2 linked regions of the Salinivibrio kushneri genome follow. The protein of the gene in region 1 interacts with the protein of each later gene in a pairwise test. Links are inferred from orthologs where the notes say so. Each region holds a gene or a part of one and is shown on either strand. Other genes may lie near its edges.

Region 1 (10,694 bases):
ACTGCGTACGCCAGTGGACGATCCAATGGCTGCACTATCCTATTACCACAGTGTGTTATCCTTTATACTCTGTCCATTCTAATCTTAGTCAGTAATCATAGACATGCATGAAGTTGATTGGCGTGATGCCAAACCACATTATTCTCAGTTTTCTCTCGACATTGCACAATTTGCGCATTTAGAGGCGGCTTCGCTGTTATCACTGCAATCGCGCTTAAAAAAGGCACTGATTTGGTTAATGTCACCTTCGTGTCCAACGGCTTGTCTTACCGTGATGTCAGCTGACTTGCCCCAATATCTTAATGCTTATCAAGCAGAGTTCGTTTCACAGTACCCAGAAATGCCGGTTGTGATCGGTGACGCAGTTACCGAATCAAGCCTGTTTGGCTTCGCTTATGATGCGAATAAAAATGTGACAGCGTCACAAAAAAAGTACGGTTTACTGCATCAAGCTCACGATGGCGTATTGATTCTAAAAGTGGCGGATATACTGCAGCAGCCACGCGTTTGGGTTCGCCTCAAACAGTTTTTATCATCGGGTAAGCTTGCCTGGCAGACCGCCCGCGCCGATCAAGTGACTGATTTGCCGGATGAGGCACTGAACGTACGTCTGGTGTTAGTCGGTGACAGACAGTGGCTGGCCGACTTTGAAACCAATGAGCCTGATCTCTACGATGGCCTGTCAGCCTATGCCGAATATGAGCAAGACATTGCGCTCGACGCGGCCACCATTGTGCCCTACTTTGCTTGGCTAAAAGGCTTGGTCACCGCACAAACTCACTTACCTATGACAGAGTCAGGCTTAGTGCGTTTATTGCAAGCAGGAGCACGTGAAAGCGAAGATCAACTGCGGATGCCCTTGTGTCCGGTTTGGTATCAGCAACTACTGGCTGAATCTGTCATAACGGCATCGGATGCGCTCGACAAAGCCGCGATTGATGCCGCTATCTCTCAGCGGTACCAACGTGCTGCCTACCTCCCCGAGCGTGCGATTGAAGACATCCACAAAGGACAAGTTTTTATTGATACCCGTGGTGAGCATATCGGCCAAATTAATGGTCTTACCGTGATCGAAGTGCCTGGCCACCCGGTGAGTTACGGTGAGCCAGCGAGAATTTCTTGCGTTGTTCACTCTGGTGATGGCGATATTGCTGATGTGGAGCGCAAAGCCGAGCTTGCGGGTAATATTCACGCCAAAGGCATGATGATTATGCAAGCCTTTGTGAGCGTGGCGCTAAACCTCGATGACCCTTTACCCTATTCCGCCTCCATCGTATTCGAACAATCGTACAGTGAAGTCGATGGTGACAGTGCATCCTTGGCGGAATTGTGTGCCTTTGTGAGCGCGTTATCTCAACAACCGATTAATCAAGCCATCGCTATCACTGGCGCGGTTGACCAGTTTGGTCGTGTACAAGCGGTAGGTGGAATCAATGAAAAAATCGAAGGGTATTACCAAGTTTGTGCTCACCGTGGCTTAACAGGTCAACAAGGTGTCGTGTTGCCTAAAACGAACCTGTCATCCTTATGTTTGCGTAACGATGTAGTCGATGCGATTAAAGCCGGTCAATTTCATATTTGGGCAGTGGATGATGTCGAGCAAGCCTTTCCGCTTGTGACAGGTCTCCCATTCTCAGGCGACGATGAAGAGACATTGCTAAGAAAAATATCTAATCGAATAAATCATTTTCATACTGATGAAAAACAAAGCTGCAACAGTTTGTTTAAACGCTTAAAAAACTGGTTTGGCCAGTACTGATCCGAGTTGTTTGGCGTACACGTGTACGCTAACCTGCTCGCAATTGAATAAGGAGCAGTTTAGATATAATGAAACGCCAAAATTCCTATAATCGCGACGATTTACTCGCATCCAGCCAAGGTGAGCTCTTTGGCCCGGGACGCCCACAGCTTCCGGCACCAAACATGCTGATGATGGACCGTATCACCAATATTACCGATCAAGGTGGTGACTTTGATAAAGGCGTGATTGTCGCTGAGTTGGATATCAACCCAGATTTATGGTTTTTCGACTGCCATTTCCCAGGTGATCCAGTGATGCCAGGCTGCCTTGGTTTAGACGCTATGTGGCAGCTAGTCGGCTTTTTCCTCGGCTGGGTTGGCGGCGAAGGCAAAGGCCGTGCCCTAGGTGTTGGTGAAGTGAAATTTACTGGGCAAGTGCTTCCCACTGCTAAACGCGTTCGCTATGAAATTCACATGAAGCGCGTGATCAATCGCAAACTCGTTATGGGTGTTGGCGATGGACGTGTATACGTTGATGACAAAGAAATCTACGTAGCGAAAGATCTGAAAGTCGGTCTTTTTCAAGATACCTCCGCCTTCTAGCAAATGCGCATTCCTGAAAGTCGGTGATAAATTGCCGGCTTTCCCTTTCCCTTTCCCTTTCCCTTTTTTACCAAGCCTTAACCCCTCTGATTTGAGAGACAAGTTACTTTAATTTTTCTTGGCGTTAACCACATAAAGGTATGTTTGTTCAATGGTGTTTATAGCATTAAAGTTATAGTGCGTTATATGGTTATTAAAAAGGCCTTATCAAGAGGATAAGGCCGTAAATATTTAAGAGAGATTACTTCATCATTTCCGACTTACTGGTTCTGCCTTCGCGCCATCCGCCAAGCCAGCTACTTCTCGCATCCGTTTGTTGGTAAGGACATAGTTCAGACGATCGACCGTTTATTCCTGCTTGAAAGCCCTTTGACTGTGCGCGTTCCAAACGATCTCGCTTCTGTCTTTTCATAGGGTCGCCCTCTTTATTCCATCTTGTTCAATGCTGCTTGCCATTTGCAAGGATACTTCCGTCTGTGACGTTTTTATGAAGTATCCTCTACAGCTTCGATCATGATTATTTTTTAAGCAAGCACTATCGAGCAAGGACTAAACAAAATGTGAGTCATATCCCTCTGTATGTGACAACGTCACTATGCTTCTTGTTGCATCGCTTCCAATTCTTCCCAGCGTTCAAAGGCTTGCTCGAGCTCCTGCTCTACCTCAGCCAATCGGGTCAGTTTAGGTTGAGTAACATCCTGACTTTTCGAGAAAAAATCAGGATCGTTCATTTCTGATTGTAACGTTTCAACCTCTTCTTCTAACGCCTCAAGCCGCGCAGGCAGGGCTTCTAGCTCACGTTGCAGTTTATAAGATAGCTTGCGTGGCTTACTCTTAGGTTTTGCCGTCTTTTGTCCCGTATCAGCCTCACCACTCGTTGAAGGGGTTCGGCTATTGGGTGTGATGGCTTTAAGATACTGCTCGCGCTGTTGTTGGGCATCGTGATACCCACCCACGAACTTGTTAATGGTACCGTCGCCTTCAAATATCCAGCTATGTGTCACCGTGTTATCGACGAATTGACGGTCATGGCTCACCAGCAACAAGGTGCCTTGAAATTGCGAGAGCAAATCTTCCAATAGTTCGAGCGTTTCAATATCAAGATCATTGGTTGGCTCATCAAGTACCAAAAGATTAGCAGGCTTGAGGAATAATTTAGCCAACAGCAAACGGTTTTTCTCGCCCCCGGACAGCGCTTTAACTGGGGTTTGAGCCCGTCGTGGATGGAATAAGAAATCTTGCAAATATCCCATCACGTGGCGCTTCCGGCCACCGACTTCAACTTCGGTTTTTCCCCCCGCCAGGTTATCGATAACCGTTTTTTCTGGATCTAGCTTCTCGCGGTATTGGTCAAAATACGCAACATCCAGTTTTGTCCCTACGTGTAAAGCTCCACTGTCTGGGGTGAGTTTTTCAAGCATGAGCTTTAATAGTGTACTTTTACCACATCCGTTGGGACCAATCAGCGCAATCCGATCGCCACGCATCACCGTGAAACTCAATGGCTTAATCAGTGGCTTGTCTTGATAGGTAAAAGCGACGTTTTCTGCTTCAAACACAATTTTGCCAGAGCGGCTGGCATCGTCGAGCTGCAAGTTTGCGTTACCCTGTAACTCAACACGACTCGCTCGCTCTTGCCGTAGCGCTTTCAGTGCGCGAACTCGCCCCTCATTGCGGGTGCGACGCGCTTTGATCCCTTGGCGAATCCAGGCTTCTTCTTGAGCTAGTTTTTTATCAAATTCAGCGTTCTGCTCCGCTTCCACTCGCAACGCTTCTTCTTTTCCGTCCAGATAGGTTTGATAGTCGCCTGGCCATGAGGTCAGTTTACCGCGGTCAAGATCAACGATACGTGTGGCCATGGCACCAATAAACGAGCGGTCATGCGAGATAAAGACGATCGCGCCTTTAAAATCTTTTAAGAATTGCTCTAGCCACAAAATGGTAGAGACATCCAGATGGTTTGTTGGCTCATCAAGAAGCAACACATCCGGCTCACAAACGAGGGCTCGCGCTAAAGCCGCTTTACGCTGCCAACCGCCAGATAAGGCTTTAAGGGCGGTATTGCCTTCCAAGCCTAACGCCCCTAACACCACCATAATTTGATTGTCAAAACGCCAAGCGTCAGCATGGTCCAGTGCTTCTTGCACTTTTGCCAGCTCGGCAATATTACGATCACTCGGATCGGTTTCGATCTTCGCGATCAACTGGTGATACTGCTTTAGGTTGTCCCCCGCTTCCGCGAGGCCTTCGGCTACGTAATCAAACACAGTGCCTTGACTATCGCGTGGTGGGTCTTGCTCAAGCCGAGAAACTTTGAGTTCAGACTGACTTTGAATACTGCCATCATCAAGCTGAACCTGGCCGTCAAGGACCTTCATCAAGGTAGACTTACCAGCGCCGTTGCGCCCTACCAGACACACGCGCTCACCTGGCTGAAGAATAAAGTCAGTTTTATCCAGCAATGGGTTGTCACCATAAGCCAACTGGGCGGACGTAATTTTAATCAATGCCATGTTGCGTTAACCAAGCTTGTAGTTGTGTGTGATCAAACGGCCAACCCAATTCTGCACTCACCTCTCCAGATTGATTGCGTATTGCAATCACTGGAATAGTGACGCCGTAACGCTCAAAGAGCGTGTCGTCAAAAGCAATGTCTTGGGTTTCAAGTGGCGTTTGATAGCCGAGAGATTGATAGAGTGCCCACGCTTGTTCACAAAGGTGGCACCCTTCAGTGCTAAACAATACGAGTGTCATGCAGACGTGTCCTGATGACGAATAATCCAGCAATTATGAATATGTGGATTGCGAGCAAAATCTTCAGGAATCGAACGCTTGCTAATGTTTTCTGCACTAAGCCCTGCAGCCGCTAAACCTTCTAAATCCATTTTAAAGTGCCGCTTGTTGTTGGAAAAAATGATTTCACCACCGGGACGTAAACGGTCTTTCAGTGCTAAAAGCACATCCAGGTGGTCACGCTGCACATCAAAGGTGCTTTGCATCCGCTTGGAGTTAGAGAATGTCGGCGGATCGATGAAGATTAAATCAAATTTCTGATCAGATTGGCGAATCCATTGTAGGCAATCTGCCTGCTCAAATCGGTGTTGACGCCCAACAAGACCATTGAGCTTCATATTGCGTTCGGCCCACGCCAAATAGGTTTTCGACATGTCGACGGTGGTCGTAGAACGAGCGCCACCTACCGCGGCATGCACCGACGCACTGCCGGTATAAGCGAAGAGGTTAAGAAAATCTTGTCCTGTCGCTTTCTCGCCGATTAGGCGGCGCGTGTAGCGATGATCAAGAAATACCCCGGTATCGAGATAATCATAAAGATTAACTTCGAGCGCCACGCCATATTCTTGGATCGTCATGGTTCGAGATTCGCCGGCAAGTTTTTGATACTGGTTATTGCCCTTTTGCTTTTCGCGCGTTTTTAACACCACTTTATTGGCATCCACACCAGTCACTGCAATAGCAGCGCGAACCATATCTAATAAGCGACGGCGTGCTTTCTCCGGTTCAATGGTTTTCGGCGCTGCGTACTCTTGAATGACCAAAAAATCGCGATAGCGATCTATCGCGGCTTTGTAATCAGGCAAGTCGGCATCATAGAGCCGATAACACTCTATCTCTTGTTTTTTTGCCCATTTGTCCAGCTTCGCCATATTCTTGCGCAAGCGGTTAGCAAAATCAGGCGCTACGTCCGCCTTTGGCGCATCCTTTTCTGCTTTTTCACCACGCGCGGTAATCGCGTACGTTTTCATCACACAATCTAACGCACCATTGCGTAGCTTGAATTTGTCATCCGCGCGCATCCGTAAGCAGCTCAGTAACTCGTCAGATCCCGAATACAAAGAAACCGTATTCCGCGCAAACGCTTCTTTAAGGTGATCACCAAGCTGGGTGTACAAGGCAATCAAGCCTGGAGTGGTCCCTAAACGCTCACCGTATGGCGGGTTAGAGATTATATGGCCCTCAGTGAAGCCTTCTGGTGGCATCACTTGTGTCGCATCACCCGTGGTAAATTCAACAAGTTCAGCCACCCCAGCACGTCGTGCGTTCGCTCGCGCTGTTTCAATCATCCGGGCGTCGTTATCAGTGCCATAAAAGCGTGTCTGGCACTGACTCACACCCCGTTTAGCCTTGACGCTCGCTTCAGCTTTGATCGCTTTAAAGGCTTCAACATCAAAGCCAAGCAATGACTCAAACCCCCAACGCTTACGCTTTAAGCCCGGTGCGATGTTTGCCGCCATCATCGCCGCTTCTATCAGCAAAGTGCCTGAGCCACACATGATATCCATCAAAGGCTGCTCCGCCTTCCAGCCACTCCTTGCGACCAAGGCTGCAGCATGGGTTTCTCGTAAAGGCGCAGCACCTGCTTGAGTGCGATAGCCGCGCTGATGTAGGCCGCTTCCAACCATATCGATACCGAGCAAACCTTGGTCTTTGGATAATCGCATATGAATACGTAAATCAGGCTGCTCGCGGTCAACGCTTGGGCGGGGCAAATTCGACTTTTCAAACTTGTCTACTATCGCGTCTTTAACTTTCAGCGCCCCGTACTGGCTGTTGCGAATCTCGCGATTAGTACCATTAAAGTCCACCGCAATCCGCTGACTGGAGTGAAAATAATCTGGCCAGTTAATCGCCGTCGCACCGAGGTAGAGATCCATATCATCGCGCACCGCGAATTCGCCCAGCACCAAAACAAACCGTGACGCAATCCGGCTCCATAAACAGCATTGATACAGTGTTGAATCGTCGGCTTTAAATTTAACCCCTGCATGAACTTGCTTGAGGCTAGATACGCCAAGTTGTTCAAGCTCTTGAGCTAGCATGTGCTCGAGACCTCGAGCGGTTATTGCGAGATAGTGTTTCATTCAGTCTCTACACCCTTTGGGCGTCGTTATCATCATGGCGGCGATTATACATCAATCTTACGCCTGTCGTTGACCCAAGCGGCGACAATCTCCATTGAATGATGAATAAATCGCCGTATTTTTGTTTCCAATGAGAAACAGATGCTAGAGGGTGACTGTTTCTGAAAGGAATCAATTACCCTGGCACGCTCCCTTTGTCTGTTTCCTCCTGGAAACCGCCTTGCTTTCTCACTCACCTCCTCTGGTTAAATGTACCTTTAACCTACGAGTGTAAGCATTCACTGCTATTACTATACTGATTATTTCTGACTCTAGAAAAATGAAAACGGCTTTTCTTTCCCTTTAAGAACGAACAAAAATCCACGAAAACTGGACTATACCAGACAGGTTTTTCGCAAGTGCCCTGACGGATAAAACGGGAAAAAACTCGTCAATTATTGTTGTTATTAGGGCGAGAACACCCTTAAATCAATGAAAAAACGCTCAGGTACATGCACACTTTTCGCTCATAAAATGAACTGACATCACATTTTTTATGCACGCCTGTTTGGTATAAGAAACGTTAAGATACAGCCACACCGTGGCCGTCTATACACGAAACAAGGAAAGTGAGGGAAGAAAGGAGGCGTGGGCTGGGTGAAAACCACTCAGCCCACTAACGCAAAGCGACCTTTTTGGCTATTTGTTTGAGGTATTGGTTGCGATAGCCGGTCGTTCATTACTTTAATCGCACCACAAAACGCCATTTTTTTATTCGCGCTCAGTTCAAAGTCAGCTTCGCGCGCGAGCATGCAGAGCGAGGCAGAACCGGCGTTCTCTATGATAATAAACGGCGCCCTATCCCCTGTTTGACTGGTGAGCTCGACGATTTGCCCCCACTCAGGGGTGGCAATAGTGTCTTGTTGTGGCTCGAAAAACCAGCTTTTAGGTAAGACAGGCTTGTGGAAGCGATAGGCTGCCACTGCGTTCAAAGCGAGTTCGGCCTGACGAGGGCCGGAAAGTGAAAGATTTGACAGAGGCTCTGTCAAACGCTGAAAGAGTGATGCATCCTCAACAGAAAATGGGGATGATGAGAACGCATCGGGGATGAGGTGTTTGGCACTGATCGCCACACGAAAGACCATGTCATCGCCTAAATCTAGCATTAGCGAATTCGATGTATTATCGAAATACCATCTCCATGCATTGTTAGGTTTTAACATACTTCAGCTCCCGCGATGACTCACTAACTGGGTGTCTGGCGATAACAACACTGCCATTGCCTGAAGTGTAATGGGCTGAAGCGAAAAAAAAAGGGGAAGAAAACGCCCCCTTTTATACCTTAAGACTTTATTTCTTAGCCTAAATATGACGCACGATTTGTTTGATGAGCCCAGGGCCTTGGTAAATTAACCCAGAGTAGACTTGCACCAGGTCTGCACCCGCTTCGAGTTTTTCACGCGCCGCGGTGACTGAGTCAATCCCTCCGACACCTATGATGGGCATCGCACCATCAAGTGCACGATGCAGCTGACGAATAACCTCGGTACTTTTAAGTTGCACAGGACGGCCACTTAGCCCACCCGCTTCACGATAATGTGGCATACCATCTACCAACGAGCGCTCAAGCGTGGTGTTGGTCGCAATCACACCATCGATCTGATGACGAATCAGTGCTTGCGCCACTTGTTGAATTTCTTCTTCACTCAAGTCTGGGGCAATCTTAACCGTTAAAGGCACGTATTTATCGTGGACGTCTGCCAATTGTGCCTGTTCCGCTTTTAGTGTGCTAAGGAGTTCATCGAACATCTCGCCATATTGTAACGTGCGTAATCCTGGCGTATTAGGCGACGAAATGTTTACGGCAATATAGTCAGCATGTGGATACACTTTTCGCATGCAGGCGACATAATCATCGGTGCCCTGTTCGATGGGGGTATCCTTGTTCTTACCAATGTTAATACCCAATATACCATTGAAGTTTTTCGCACGTTTAACGTTGTCCACCAATGCATCAACGCCGTGGTTATTGAAGCCCATTCGGTTAATGATCCCTTCCGCCGCTTTGATGCGAAAAAGCCGCGGTTTATCGTTGCCCGGTTGCGGGCGCGGCGTCACCGTCCCTACTTCTACAAACCCAAAGCCCATCGCGCCAAAGGCTTCTATGCACTCGCCGTTTTTATCTAACCCTGCCGCTAAGCCAACGGGATTATTAAAGTTGAGTCCCATCACAGTGACTGGGCGAGGAGGAAGATGCTGGGAATACAAAAAGCGAAGCGGGGTGTGATGAAATCGAGAAAGGGTGTTAATGGTTAGATCGTGTGCTTTTTCTGGATCTAACTGAAAGATAGCCGGTCTGGCGAGGCGGTAAAGCATTATCCCTCCTAATAAAAAAGCCCCGTATAAACGGGGCTAGATTATTGCGTTATTGGCGCTTTAATTCAATTCAAATTTAACAGCGACAACTCACGCAAGGCGACGGAGAACTTGGCAAACTCATGCACGGAGCCTACTTTGAACTCATCAACAATACTCTGCCAACGGCCGAGGATGACCACATGCTCATCCATCCATTGTGCAAGACCCGTTTCGGCATCTTGGTCATCAGCCATTTCTGACACAATACGAGCCGTGAGCAGACGTTGTTGCCAGTCCAAATCTTCACGGAACGATGCACGCGCCAGCGCTTGCCAGTGGTTATCCACCGGCTGGTTGTTGATTTGCTTCAAGAACCAGTGCAGTGACAAGCTATCCCCTAGCACATAGTACAAGCGTGCCACCAGCTCGAACGGTTTATTCAGCTGCTCTGACACCTGTGCTAAATCCAGCCCAGAGAACACGCTGGTTAGACGGCATACTCTATTGGCTAGCGCGTCAGGCACCCCAGCCTGTCGTAGCGTCTCCGCTTGTTGGTCATGCTCTTTGATTTCGCTCTCAACCAGATAGTCATCCAGGTGCTCGACCAAGTTTTGTAACGCTGGGCGATAGAAGGCGACTTGCGCCTCGATGCTCTCTCCTTTGCGTTTATTGCGTAACATCCATCGCGTTGCTCGGCGTAGCATGCGGCGGCAACGGAACAAGATATCGTATTGCACTTTGGCAGTGACATGATTATCAAGCTCTCGGACACTGTCAAACAGTTGCTCGAAACCAAACACATCGCGCGCAATCGCGTAGGATTTGGCAATGTCACTGACGCTTGCCCCAGTTTCATCTTGCATACGGGTGATGAAATTAAAGCCCATGTCATTTGACATCTGGTTTGCCAACGCCGTCGCAATGATCTCGCCGCGAAGTGGATGGGATTCCATTTCTTGGCGATAGTGACGTTGTAACTCTTTCGGGAAGTAGCTCGGTAATAGTTGACCGAAGTGCGCATCTTGCGTCACCTCATCCACCACCAGCTGCTCCTTAAGTACCATTTTTCCGTACGCCACCAGCACCGCAATTTCTGGGCGTGTTAGGCCCGTGCCACGTAGGTTACGCTCAGAT
Region 2 (3,092 bases), 1.3 Mb from region 1 along the record:
ATCTTTCTGTTTGCTATCGCCTTAACCCTACTCACCGGCTGTCAGTCTGCCTATTACTCAGCCATGGAGCAAGTGGGCATCCACAAACGCGATATCATGGTCGATCGCGTGGAAGACGCCGCTGATGCGCAGCAAGAGGCGCAATCACAGTTTAAAGATGCACGGCAAGCTTTGAGTCAGCTCACCCAGTTTGACGGCGGTGAGCTACAAGCTGCCTACGAGGCCGTGGATAGCCAGTATCAAAAAAGTCATGATGCGGTGACCCGCGTGCGCGAGCGGATTGATGCGCTTGAGTCCGTCTCTGAAGCGTTGTTTGATGAGTGGGAAGAAGAATTAGACTTGTACACGAATCAACGCCTGCAGCGTGATAGTGAGCAACGCTTGCGTCAAACCCGTGAGGAATATGAACGGTTACGTGATGCCATGCGTCGTGCCGAACAAACCATGACCCCCGTGCTAAACACGCTGCAAGATAACCGTCTTTATCTGAAACACAACCTCAACGCTCGTGCCATTGGTGCACTACAAGGCGAATTAGATGCGCTATCTGGCGAGATAGACCGTGCCGTTGCCGATATGCAACGCGCGATTCAAGCTTCAGACCGTTTTATCCAGACCCTCAATTAAACGAAACGCCACCCACTAAAAAGGCACCCGAGGGTGCCTTTTGTCAACGTCTCGCTAGAGTCTCCGCGAGATTAGCCTTTGCGGCCTGCACGCTTACGCTCCGTTTCCGTCAATAGCTTCTTACGAATACGGATGCTCTCCGGCGTCGCTTCAACCAGTTCATCATCATCGATAAACTCAAGCGCCTGCTCCAAGGTGTACTTGATCGCTGGGCTCAATACCTGCGCATCATCGGTCCCTGAGGCACGGACGTTGGTCAGCTGCTTACCTTTCAAGCAGTTAACCGTCAGATCGTTGGCGCGGTTATGAATACCGATCACCTGCCCCTCGTACACTTCGTCACCGTGCTCAGCAAACAGACGACCACGGTCTTGCAAGTTGAACAGTGCATAAGTCAGTGCTTTACCTGCCGCGTTAGAGATCAACACACCATTAATACGCTGGCCAATATCACCGCCTTTATACTTACCGTAGTGGTCAAAGGTATGATAAATCAGGCCCGAGCCAGAGGTCAGTGTTAAGAATTCTGTTTGGAAACCAATCAGACCACGTGATGGCATCACAAAGTCCATGCGCACACGGCCTTTGCCATCTGGCAGCATGTTCGTCAGTTCGCCTTTACGCAGACCGATGCTTTCCATCACGCCACCTTGATGCTCTTCGAGCACGTCAATGGTCACTGTCTCAAACGGTTCGAATTTCTCGCCGTTTTCTTCTTTGATGATCACTTCTGGGCGAGACACGGCGAGTTCAAACCCTTCACGACGCATGTTCTCGATCAGAATCGACAAGTGCAATTCACCACGGCCTGAGACACGGAATTTGTCCGGGTTATCTGTCTCTTCTACGCGCAGTGCCACGTTGTGAACCAACTCTTTTTGCAGACGCTCAAGAATGTTACGTGAAGTGACGTATTTACCTTCCAGTCCTGCAAACGGCGAGGTATTAACCTGGAAAGTCATGGTCACGGTTGGCTCATCCACAGTCAGTGCTGGCAGCGCTTCGACATTGCTTGGATCGCAAATCGTGTCTGAGATTTTCAGCTCACCCAAACCGGTAATCGCAATAATGTCGCCGGCAGAGGCTTCGCTAACATCGTGACGCTCAAGGCCCATGTAGCCTAAAACACTGCCTACTTTACCATTACGCTTGCTGCCATCGGCACTTACAATCGTCACTTGCTGATTCGGCTTAACCGAACCTCGGGTGATACGACCCACACCAATAACCCCGACATAGGAGTTGTAGTCCAGCTGAGACACCTGCATTTGCAGCGGCGTCGTGATATCAACGTCAGGCGCGTCAACGTTATCGACGATCGCGTTGAACAACGGCTCCATGTCCTCGCCTTCGGTGGTTTCTTCTAGGCTCGCCCACCCGTTCAGGGCTGACGCATAAACCACTTGGAAATCCAATTGCTCATCCGATGCACCTAAGGTGTCAAACAGATCAAACACTTGATCCATCACCCAATCCGGGCGAGCACCTGGGCGGTCAATCTTGTTGATCACCACAATCGGCTTTAGGCCATGAGAGAAAGCTTTTTGGGTCACAAAACGGGTTTGCGGCATTGGGCCGTCTACCGCATCGACTACCAGTAGTACGGAGTCAACCATCGACATGATACGCTCAACTTCACCACCAAAGTCGGCGTGTCCAGGGGTATCAACGATGTTAATGCGGTAGTCATTCCAGTTAATAGCCGTGTTCTTGGCCAAGATGGTAATGCCACGCTCTTTCTCAATGTCGTTTGAGTCCATGACACGCTCTTCCACCTCACCGCGGGAAGCCAGCGTACCGGATTGCTGCAGCAGCTTATCCACTAGCGTGGTTTTACCGTGGTCAACGTGGGCAATAATGGCGATATTTCTTAGTTTATCTGTCTGTATGTTGGTCATGGACTCTCTTTTTCACTCGATAGACGGGGCGCGCGCCGAAGTTGGCGAGCTATGCTAACACGACGGCACCGCCACCTGATTAAAAAAACGGCCGTAATGTACCAGATTTTGTCGCAAAACCCACCTTATTATGTGAATTAGCTCACCGTCACTCGGGGTTAACCCCGTCTCAGTTGGTTATTTATTGTGCAAATACAAGGGTTCATCGTGATTGGAGAAAAAATGAATTTTTAAAGACCGTCCACACTCTTGTCATGCATTGTCTGCTACAAAGAGAAGGGGCAATGCTGCACGCATCTCGTGCAAAGTGACGCACTGTCTTTGCCCCTTGCACCATATACGGTCAAACGTGCACCATAATAGTGCAAAATGCGCGTTTTTGACCAAGGCTGCACGCGATTTTATCGCGTTAAACGCGGTTTGGCGCGGCTTATAATTGTTGGCACGGTTTTCGCTTTGTCATGCAGCAAGGAGCCAACGCGCTATTTACTCAATTTGACACCGGAGGTTATTTCACATGTCAGTAGAAAACGTGCTCGCACTGATCCAAGAAAACGAGGTGAAATT

The links.
Region 2: the proteins of rlmKL (region 1) and typA interact in binary tests that used the Escherichia coli proteins (3 or more experiments, as listed by UniProt). The link is inferred for Salinivibrio kushneri from one-to-one orthologs.

The regions. Positions count from the first base shown.
Region 1 is NZ_CP114588.1:1,366,963-1,377,656, forward strand. The notes cover bases 4,659-7,636. They hold rlmKL (bifunctional 23S rRNA (guanine(2069)-N(7))-methyltransferase RlmK/23S rRNA (guanine(2445)-N(2))-methyltransferase RlmL), read right to left. Parts: upstream 7,224-7,636; coding sequence 5,094-7,223; downstream 4,659-5,093. Other genes in these bases: N8M53_RS06535 (ABC transporter ATP-binding protein), read right to left, coding at 4,659-4,856; N8M53_RS06540 (glutaredoxin family protein), read right to left, coding at 4,843-5,097. In the rest of the region: N8M53_RS06520 (Lon protease family protein), read left to right, coding at 104-1,759; fabA (bifunctional 3-hydroxydecanoyl-ACP dehydratase/trans-2-decenoyl-ACP isomerase), read left to right, coding at 1,828-2,343; rmf (ribosome modulation factor), read right to left, coding at 2,585-2,755; more of N8M53_RS06535, read right to left, coding at 2,937-4,658; N8M53_RS06550 (cell division protein ZapC), read right to left, coding at 7,871-8,425; pyrD (quinone-dependent dihydroorotate dehydrogenase), read right to left, coding at 8,565-9,578; N8M53_RS06560 (NAD-glutamate dehydrogenase), read right to left, coding at 9,644-10,694. UniProt on the Escherichia coli protein: Specifically methylates the guanine in position 2445 (m2G2445) and the guanine in position 2069 (m7G2069) of 23S rRNA. Methylation occurs before assembly of 23S rRNA into 50S subunits.
Region 2 is NZ_CP114588.1:2,684,352-2,687,443, forward strand. What follows is about bases 113-3,092. They hold typA (translational GTPase TypA), read right to left. Parts: upstream 2,526-3,092; coding sequence 699-2,525; downstream 113-698. Other genes in these bases: N8M53_RS12335 (DUF2959 domain-containing protein), read left to right, coding at 113-627; glnA (glutamate--ammonia ligase), read left to right, coding at 3,043-3,092. Also shown: more of N8M53_RS12335, read left to right, coding at 1-112. UniProt on the Escherichia coli protein: A 50S ribosomal subunit assembly protein with GTPase and nucleotide-independent chaperone activity, required for 50S subunit assembly at low temperatures, may also play a role in translation.